Regions from separate parts of the Bradyrhizobium sp. HKCCYLRH3097 genome, predicted to be linked through region 2. Evidence: predicted binding sites of a transcription regulator. Region 2 holds the regulator's gene; each other region holds the start of a gene.
The links. Region 2 encodes PhoB, which activates phosphate uptake and scavenging genes when phosphate is short. Its sites were predicted from a motif close to TGTCATNNANCTGTCAT; they were not measured.
Positions count from the first base shown of each region.

Region 1: ACQR0U_RS31805 (Orn/Lys/Arg decarboxylase N-terminal domain-containing protein) is a predicted target of PhoB. The motif match lies at 1,419-1,435, and genes of this name have one in related genera.
Region 3: ACQR0U_RS00735 (alkaline phosphatase D family protein) is a predicted target of PhoB. The motif match lies at 1,740-1,756, and genes of this name have one in related genera.

Region 1 is NZ_JBNPTX010000021.1:7,384-10,657, reverse strand. It holds gene ACQR0U_RS31815 (histidine phosphatase family protein) at 1-282, opposite strand, end outside; gene cobT (nicotinate-nucleotide--dimethylbenzimidazole phosphoribosyltransferase) at 282-1,337, opposite strand; gene ACQR0U_RS31805 (Orn/Lys/Arg decarboxylase N-terminal domain-containing protein) at 1,480-3,274, shown strand, end outside.
Region 2 is NZ_JBNPTX010000003.1:313,731-317,004, forward strand. It holds gene ACQR0U_RS10425 (trypsin-like serine protease) at 1-1,170, opposite strand, end outside; gene phoB (phosphate regulon transcriptional regulator PhoB) at 1,318-2,025, opposite strand; gene phoU (phosphate signaling complex protein PhoU) at 2,042-2,758, opposite strand; gene pstB (phosphate ABC transporter ATP-binding protein PstB) at 2,789-3,274, opposite strand, start outside.
Region 3 is NZ_JBNPTX010000001.1:153,411-156,684, forward strand. It holds gene ACQR0U_RS00730 (response regulator) at 1-61, shown strand, start outside; gene ACQR0U_RS00735 (alkaline phosphatase D family protein) at 98-1,669, opposite strand; gene ACQR0U_RS00740 (TAXI family TRAP transporter solute-binding subunit) at 1,809-3,152, opposite strand.

The DNA of each region.
Region 1 (3,274 bases), on a different contig from region 2:
GGGCTCCGCGGCGATGTCGCGATGCGTCCGCCCGTCCCAGAGGCCGAAATCGAGCTCGCTCCAATCCGCGTCGATGTCCAGCGCGCAGCCGGTCAGCCGGGCATAATCCTCCGCTGCCGCACGTGCGCGCGCCAACGGCGAGCTGACGACGCTGCGCCAGATCCGGCTCTGCGTCTGCCGCCGGAATTGATCCCAGCCGAGGTCGCTGAGCGGCGGGTCGGTACGGCCGTCGAGATGGCCGTCCCGTCCTGTCGTCCCGTGCCGCAGCAGATCGATCCGCATCAGGCTTCGCGACCCGATACGGCGGCCTCGGCGAACGTCGCCATGCCGTTGTGGAGTGCGCAGGCGAGCCGGATGATCGGCAGCGCAGTGGCGGCGCCCGAGGCCTCGCCGAGCCGCAGATCGAGGTCGATCAGCGGACGGGCACCGAGCGCGTCGAGCACGATGGCGTGGCCGCGCTCGGCCGAGCGATGCGAGAACAGCAGCCACGGACGGCAGGAGGGATTGAGGCGGACGGCGACCAGCGCCGCGACCGAGACGATGAAGCCGTCGACCAGCACCGGCCAGCGCCGCTGCGCGGCGGCGACGATCGCGCCGGCCATCGCAATGATCTCGAAGCCGCCGACGGCAGCCAGGACGTCCGCGACGGCCGCTCCCGCCGTGAGCCCGTGTCGCCCCAACGCATCGGCAATCACCGCAGCCTTCCTCGCCCGTCCGTCGGCGTCGAGCCCGGTGCCGCTGCCGACGATGTCCGCGGGCGCGCATGACAGCAGCGCAGCGGCGATCGCTGCCGCCGACGTCGTGTTGCCGATCCCCATCTCGCCGAAGATCACGAGCTGCGGCGCGTGATCGGCCTGCCGCGCCACCGCGCGCCGTCCGGCGTCGGCCGCGAACGCAACCTCCTCCGGCGTCAGCGCCGCCCCGGTGCTGAAGTCGCGCGTGCCGCGCCGCGGCTTGTCGACGACGACACCGGGCACCGGCTCATCCGCCAGCGTACCGACATCGACCACCTCGAGCGGACAGCCCAGGCTGCGCACCAGCACCGAGATCGCCGCGCCACCGGCCGCGAAGTTGTGCAGCATCTGCACCGTCACTTCCGGCGGATACGCCGACACGCCCCGCGCCGCGATGCCATGGTCCCCCGCGAACAGCACCACCGGGACCCGATCGGCCCCCGGCCGCTCCAACGCCTGCAGCGCCGCCAGCTCGACCGCCACCTGCTCCAATCGCCCAAGGGCGCCAATCGGCTTGGTCAACTGGGCCTGGCGTTCCAACGCCGCCTGCCGATGGAGCTCGGACGGGGCCACACAATCAAGGCTGATCCATTCGGGAAGCACCACGGATCCTTTCAGCATCACTCGGGTTCGGGACGATTGCCACCGCGAGGCGGCCGAGACAAGCTCCGTGAGGCGCCCTATTGTCATCGAACCGTCATCGAACGTGACGACAGGTGGCTGCCACCCAGCCCGAAAGACTCTCATGGAATACTTCCGCCGCTTCACCTTCCTGTTCGCCGCTCCCGTGTTCGAGACCGACGACCTTGCGGGCGTCCGCTTCAACCAGATCATCGAGGAGATCCAGCGCTCGGGCTTCGAGGTGGTGCGCGCCCGCAAGCTGGAGGACGCCGAGATCGCCGTGCAGACGGATGCCGCGATCGGCTGCATGGTCGTCGATTGGGGCAAGAAGGGCCTGGAAGGCAAGACGGCGTCGCTGATCAACCTGATGCGCCGTCGCGGACTGGACTTCCCGATCATCCTCCTGATCCGCCGCAAGCGGTTCGAGGATCTGCCGGTCGAGGTGCTCGACTTCATCGACGGATACGTCTTCCTGTCGGAGGAGACTCCCGCCTTCATCGCCAAGAACCTGGTCAGCCGGCTGAAGCAATATGCCGAGACACTGAAGACGCCATTCTTCGGCGCGCTGGTCGACTACGCCGAGGAAGGCAACCAGCTCTGGACCTGCCCCGGCCACAATGGCGGCGTGTTCTATAGCCGCAGCCCGATCGGCCGGGTGTTCGTCGAGCATCTCGGCGAGGCCGTGTTCCGCGACGACCTCGACAATTCCGTGCTCGATCTCGGTGACCTGCTCACCCATGAGGGGCCGGCGCTGCGCGCGCAGAAGGAAGCGGCGCAGATCTTTGGCGCCGAGAAGACCTATTTCGTCCTCAACGGTACCTCGACCTCCAACAAGGTCGTGCTCGGGGCCCTGGTCACCGACGGCGACCTCGTGCTGTTCGACCGCAACAACCACAAGGCCGCCCATCACGGCGCGCTGCTGATCTCCGGCGGAGTCCCGATCTACGTCCCAACGGTTCGCAACCCCTGGGGCCTGATCGGCCCGATGCGCTGGGATCTGCTGGAAGAAGAGCATCTGCGGCAGCAGATCCGCGACAACCCGCTGGTCAGGGACCCCGACGCCTGGCGCAAGCCACGCCCATTCCGCGTCGCAGTGGTCGAGCAGTGCACCTATGACGGCACGATCCACAGCGCCGAGATGATCCTGAAGCGGATCGGGCACCTCTGCGACTACATCATGTTCGACGAGGCCTGGGCGGGCTTCATGAAATTCCACCCGCTTTACGCCGGCCGCTTCGCCATGGGCCTGGGCGATCTCGGGCCCGACGCTCCCGGCATCATCGCCACGCAATCGACCCACAAGCAGCTCGCGAGCTTCTCCCAGGCATCGCAGATCCACGTCAAGGACCGCCACATCAAGGGGCAGCGGCGGCGGATCGAGCATCGCCGCTTCAACGAAAGCTTCATGCAGCACGCCTCGACATCGCCGTTCTACCCGCTGTTCGCCTCGCTGGACGTCGGCGCGCAGATGATGAAGGGCCGCTCCGGCGAGGTCCTGTGGGACGACACGATCCGGCTTGGCATCGAGTTGCGCAAGAAGATCCGGGCGATGCGCCGCGAATTCGAGGAGAAGGAGAAGGATCCGGCGCGGCGCTGGTTCTTCGAGCCATTCGTTCCGGATCGCGTATCGATCCCCGATGCGGCCAATCCCGGGGCTAGCCACGACGTGGCCTGGGAGGCGCTCTCGACCGACCAGCTCGCGACCGATGCCGCGCTGTGGCAGCTCGCGCCCGGGGCGGCATGGCACGGCTTTCCGGATCTCGCCGCTGGCTTCACCATGACCGACCCCAACAAGCTGACCCTGCTGACCCCGGGGTTCGATCGCGCCACCGGCGGCTATGCCGAGCACGGCATCCCGGCTCCGATCGTCGCGCAATATCTGCGCGAGAACCGCATCGTGGCGGAGAAGAACGACCTCA
Region 2 (3,274 bases):
GATGGGGGAGCCCGAATAGCCGAAATTGGCGAGGCAATGCACCGTCAGCAGCATCCCGTCCTTGGTCATGCCGGCGCTGCAATTGCGCTGGCCGGTCGGCGAATAGCGCCGCTCCTGGCCATAGCCGATCTCGGAGATGGTTCCGGCCGTGGTCGCAGCCTGCAATTCCTCGCGCGTCAGCGCCCTGACCTCAACCGGCTTCGACGGCAGCGCGTCCTTCAGCACGATCAACGCCCAATCGGCGGGCGAGCGGTCGAGCGACCACCTGTCGTGCCGGGTCGGGACGAAATCAGGCGCCACGATCAGCTTGTCGGCGACAGACGATGCCGCCGGCGTGCCCCTGTTCATGCCGGCCAGGAAGCGGACGTTGCCGGGGCTGACCTGCGCCACGCCGTTGAACACGCAATGTGCCGCGGTGAGCACGACGCGCGGCGCGACCAGCGTGCCGGTGCACCAGCCGCCGGTCGAGTATTGCGCGACGGTGACGACGCCGATCGACGACGCCGGCCACGAGGTGGGATCGACGACCTCGCCGATGTGGCGGTCGAGCCCGAGCAGTTGCTCCGGACGCGGAGCGGCGATGCCGGCCTCCGCCGATTCCGGCTTCGGCCGCCAGGCCGCAATGGCACTCTGGGCCTGGACGCGCTGCGGCTCGGTCAACTTGACCCGCTGCACGTCGCGGCCGGCCGATCGCACGCCGCTACGGCCCGCCATCACCAGCCAGGCATAGCCCTGCACGACGTCCTGTTTCACACCGCGGCCGTCGAGCAGCATCAGGCCGAGCATGTATTGCGACTGGGCGAAGCCCTGCGCCGCGGCGCGGCTGAACCAGCGGCCGGCTTCGCCGTAATTGCTCGCAACACCTTCGCCATTGACGTAGGCGATGCCGAGATAGTGTTGCGCGACAGCGAGCCCCTGATCGGCGGCCTTGCGGTACCACGCCAGCGCCTCGGCGGGGTTGCGCGGTTGGCCCCAGCCGAAGGCGTGCATGAAGCCGACGTCGAACTGCGCCCGCGCATCGCCCTTGGCGGCCAGCGGCAGCAGCCGTCGCATCGCCGCCGCATGCTGCCCGTTGCCTGCCGCCGCGACCGCGTCTTCGAGCTCGGCGGCCGTGGCGCCCGCCGCGCCGCCGAGCAGCACGGCAAGAGATATGATGATGGTCTTGATCAAGGGCGTCCGCTGGGACCGAAACATCGTGACGGGCCACGAAGCAGACACGATCAAGACGGCGGCGGCGTGGCGGAAAGCGGACCGCGATCTCCTCAATCGGGCCGCCTCGCGCCTCACACCTGCTTCGTGCTCACGCCGGATCGCCCCTTACACCTGCTCGCTCTTGGCGAAGCGGTCATCGAGCGCATAACCGGCGCCGCGCACCGTGCGGATCGGGTCCTGCTCGCGGCCGGGATTGAGCAGCTTGCGCAGGCGGCCGATATGGACGTCGACGGTGCGCTCGTCGATGTAGATGTCGCGGCCCCAGACACTGTCGAGCAGCTGCTCGCGGCTGAACACGCGGCCGGGATGCTCCAGGAAGAACTCGAGCAGGCGGTATTCGGTCGGACCGAGATCGATCGGCCGCCCCGAGCGCGCCACGCGGCGTTTCTCGCGGTCGAGCTCGATGTCGCCATAGGACAGCACGGTCGCCAGCCGCTCCGGACTCGCCCGCCGCAGCAGGCCTTTCACCCGCGCCAGAAGCTCCGGCACCGAGAACGGCTTGACGATGTAGTCGTCGGCGCCGGTCGCGAGGCCGCGCACGCGCTCGCTCTCCTCCCCGCGTGCGGTGAGCATGATGATCGGCAACTGCCGGGTCTCGGTCCGCGCCCGCAGGCGGCGGCACAGCTCGATGCCGGACAGGCCCGGCAGCATCCAGTCGAGCACGACGAGATCGGGAACACGCTCCTTCAGGCGCGTGTCGGCTTCGTCGCCGCGCGCCACGGTCTCGACCTCGTAGCCTTCGGCCTCGAGGTTGTAGCGCAGCAGCGTCGTCAGCGCCTCCTCGTCCTCCACCACCAGAATTCGGGCGCCCATGTCTGAACCGTCTCTCTCAGTTGCCGGGGATCGTCGATGCGAAGCTCGTCATGTCGCCCTTCGGGCGCTTGTCCATGATCTGCTGGCCTTCGATCATATAGAACACCGTCTCGGCGATGTTGGTCGCGTGATCGCCGATGCGCTCGATATTCTTGGCGCAGAACATCAGGTGGATGCAGAACGAGATGTTGCGCGGATCCTCCATCATGTAGGTCAGGAGCTCGCGGAACAGCGAGGTGCAGATGGCATCGACTTCCTCATCGCCCTTCCACACCGTCATCGCGGCCGGCAAATCGTGCGCGGCATAGGCGTCCAGCACCGTCTTGACCTGCGACTGCACGAGATCGGTCATGTGCTCGAGCCCGCGGATCAGCTTCAGCGGATGGAAGTCGCTCTCCAGCGCCGCGACGCGCTTGCCGATGTTCTTGGCGAGATCACCGATACGCTCCAGATCGGTCGCCACGCGCATCGCGCCGACGATCTCACGCAGGTCGACCGCCATCGGCTGTCGCCGGGCGATGGTAAGAACGGCGCGCTCCTCGATGATGCGTTGCAGCTTGTCGACCTCGGCGTCGGTGGCGACCACCTTCTGGCCGAGCGCGATGTCGCGCCGCACCAGCGCATCGACGGAATCGACGATCAGCCGTTCCGCGAGGCCGCCCATCTCCGATACCAGACGGGTGAGGTCCTGCAGATCGCTGTCGAACGCCTTGGCGGTATGTTCACTGGCCATGATGATCTCCTGAAGACAATGTCGTCGGCGTCAGCCGAACCGGCCGGTGATATAATCCTGGGTCCGCCGATCGCTCGGCGAGGTGAAGATCTTGCTGGTGTCGTCGAACTCGATCAGCTCCCCGAGATACATGAAGGCGGTCTTGTCGGAGACGCGCGCCGCCTGCTGCATGTTATGCGTCACGATGGCGATCGTATAGTTTTCGGCGAGTTCCTGGATCAGCTCCTCGACCTTGGCGGTCGAGATCGGATCGAGCGCCGAGCACGGCTCGTCGAACAGGATCACCTCCGGCCGGACCGCCACGGTACGCGCGATGCACAGCCGCTGCTGCTGGCCGCCGGACAGCGACAGGCCCGAGGCGTTGAGCTTGTCCTTGACCTCGTTCCACAGCGCGCCGCCGCGCAGCGCCTTCTCGACCCGGTCGTCCATCTCCGACTTGGAGATCTTCTCATAGAGGCGGATGCCGAAGGCGATGTTCTCGTAGATCGTCATCGGGAACGGCGTCGGCTTCTGGAA
Region 3 (3,274 bases), on a different contig from region 2:
GCGGCTGCCGAAGCCTTGCCCGACCGAGGCGCTGGAGGCGGTGCTGCGGCGACGCGATTAGTTGCGGTCGCCGCACGCGGTCGCCGACGCGGAAGGCTCAGCCCAGCTTCGGATCGAGCGTGGTCGACCACAGCGCGACGTCGGCGCGATCCCGCAGGGTCACGGTCATCTGGCCCGTGGCGCCTTCGATCTTGACGTGGCCGAAGAACTGCATGCCGGCCGACGGCGGCAGATTCTGCTTGTCGAGGCCGGGCGCCTTGATGAAGCGCACCTCGGGGCCGAAGGTGTTGTCGAGCTCGTTCGGACCGAACGTGCCGGCATGCAGCGGACCGGAGACGAACTCCCAGAACGGCTCGAAGTCCTGGAACTGCGCCTTGTTCGGATCGTAATAATGCGCGGCCGCGTAGTGCACGTCCGCCGTCAGCCACACCGTGTTCTGGATCGGCGCGGTCTTGATGAAGCGCAGGACCTCGGCAATCTCGAGCTCGCGGCCGCGCGCCGGGCCGTCACCCTGGGCGATGGCTTCCGAGCCCTTCTTGTTGGCCGCGTCGTCATAGACGATGATGCTGAGCGGCATGTCGGAGGCGATCACCTTCCAGGTCGCGCGGGAATTGAGCAGCGCCTGCTTCAACCAGCGCATCTGCTCCGGCCCGATGAAGTAGGACGCCGGACCATACTTGTCCTCGAGATTGGGACCGTTGGCGCCGCGGTAGCTGCGCTCGTCGAGCACGAACACGTCGAGATGCGGGCCATAGTTGATGGTGCGATAGACTCGGCCCGGCTCGATGATGCTCTCGCGCATCGGATACATCTCGTGGAAGGCGCGCGCCGCGCGGGCCGCGAGCAACTGGATGTTGCGCTCCTTGTAGGCGGCGGGCAGCTCCTTGGAGGCCGACCAGTTGTTGGTGACCTCGTGATCGTCCCACTGCACGAAGATCGGCACCTCGGCATTGAAGGCGCGAACGTTCTCGTCGAGGAAATTGTATTTGTGGGCGGCACGGAATTCGTCGAGCGTCTCGGCGACCTTGGCCTTCTCTTCCACGGTGAGGTTCTTCCACACCTTGTTGTCCGGCAGCTTCACCTCGGACTTGATCGGACCGTCGGCGTAGATGGTGTCGCCGGAGTGCAGGAAGAAGTCCGGGCGGTGCTTCCTCATCGTCGAGAAGGTGAACATGCCGCCATCATCGGGATTGATGCCCCAGCCCTGCCCCGCCACGTCGCCGCCCCAGACGAACGAGACGTCGCGCTTGTTGCCTGGCGCGGTGCGGAAGCGGCCGGCCACGGCCTCGCTTTCGACGGCGGTATGCGACAGGTCCCGGAACTTGACACGGTAGAAGATGTCCTGGCCGCTCGGAAGGCCGTCGATCAGCATCTTGGCCGTGAAGTCGCTTTCCGGAAGCGCGGCGATCGGTGGCAGCGCCCGTGCGTCCTTGAACGACTCGGTGGTCGCCACCTCGACCAGCATCTGCGACGGCCGGTCCGCGCGCGCCCAGACCACGCCACCATCCATGCCGACGTCGCCGGACTGCACGCCATGCGTGATCTGCGGCCGGTCGGCGGCGCGGCTCAGATAGGGCATCGCCAGCGTCGTGACGCCGGCTGCGGCGGCCGTCGACAGGAAGCGGCGGCGGGACAGGGCGGTGTGCGGTCGAGGAATGCGAAGCGTCATGCGGATCTCCTGGTCGGATCGCGCGCGGGAGCCGGCGCGAGCCACGGCCCGGCAGACCTAGAAAAGATTGATGACGCTGGAATTACAATCGCGCCGTGGACAGCGCGTGACACGGCCGCAGGGCAAGCGTGGTCCGACCTCAGGTGCCGGCGGCACGCAGCTGCGCGCCGGTTCGCTGCAGATTGGCGGGCATGCTCATCAGGATGAGCTTGCGATCGGCCACCGCGTTGTGGAACTGCTCGAGCGCGATGTTGAACGCGGTCAACGCCCCGTGCTCGATTGCACCATCCTCGAAGCAGGTCAGCGTGTTGCGCAGGATCTCGTCGGCCTCGCTCTGCAGCTGGTCGAGCTCCTCGGTCGAATCGCTCTTGCGCGCGATCGTGATCATCTCCAGCAGACGATCGCGCAGCGAGGTGTTGATGGTGCGTTCGTCGCGCTTGAGATAGCCGGCGAACCAGGCACCGGCCGAACCCATCGCCGAAAGCGCCATCAGGCCCCACCAGATGTAGTCGCTGTAGCGGTCGAGGAATGTCTTCTCCTCGCCGTTGATGAACGCCGCCGCGCCGGGATGCGCCGGAATCGCGGCGTCCTTGTCGGTGTCGGGGGTCTCGATCTTGGCAGCCAGCGGGAACTCCGACAGCAATTGCTGGCGCACCGAAAACAGCTGATGGGTGAACGCGGACACGGTCGAATCCGACAGGCCTTTGCGCGCCACGATGTGGTGGTTGAAGCTGATGGTCTTCACCTCGTCCTCGGGACGATCGGGCGAGCCGCCAAACGCGCCGGCGGGAATTTCGGTCGATTCATATTCGGGGTGGTTCTGCGCGATCGCTTCGGCCGAATCGATCGCCAGGAAGGTCGGCGTGCCGCCGTCCTTGGTGGCAGCGGCGATCGCATCCGCCGTGATCTTGCTATTGATCGGTCCGGCCGCAAGATAGACGTCCGCCCGCTGGTTGCGCACGGCTTCGGCGGCCTCGGTGATCGGGACTTGGACGATCTCGACCTTGCCGGCGTCGACGCCGTACTGATGCAGGATCACCTTCAGCAAATTGGCGTTCGCCGGGGTCCGACCGATGATGCCGACCTTGTGGCCCGCGAGCTGGGAGATCTTGGTAATCTTGGCGCCCTTGCGACCCTTGCCCTTGCCGCCCGGAGGCACCCAGAGCACGGCGACGTTCTTGCGCAGCGTCGCCACGGCCTGCGCGTTCTTTGGGACCTCGAGGTCACCCCGGACGATCGCGAGATCAACCTTGCCTGCGGCCAGCGCCTGCGCGCTCTGTGCGGCGCCCTCCGTCGGAACCGGCCGCAGCCTGACGGAGGCGTGCGACTGGGAAAAGGCCTGGGTCAGGGCCTGGACGACCTTCAGGTCGTCGCTGTTGGGCGGACCGACCGCGATCTTGAGCACCACGGGACGCATCGCGAAATAGTAGGCACCCGTCAAAGCGCCGACGACCGCGAGGATCCCGGCGATGACGATGAACACGGCAGGGCGCATCCGTGAGCGCTGCGCTGGCGTGGTCTGAGTATCTACCAGATCCCGTCCTCCGGTGGTCCAGGCCCGGGCGATGCCACAGGCGGCTTCGTCTGGCCACGTCGTCCTTCAAT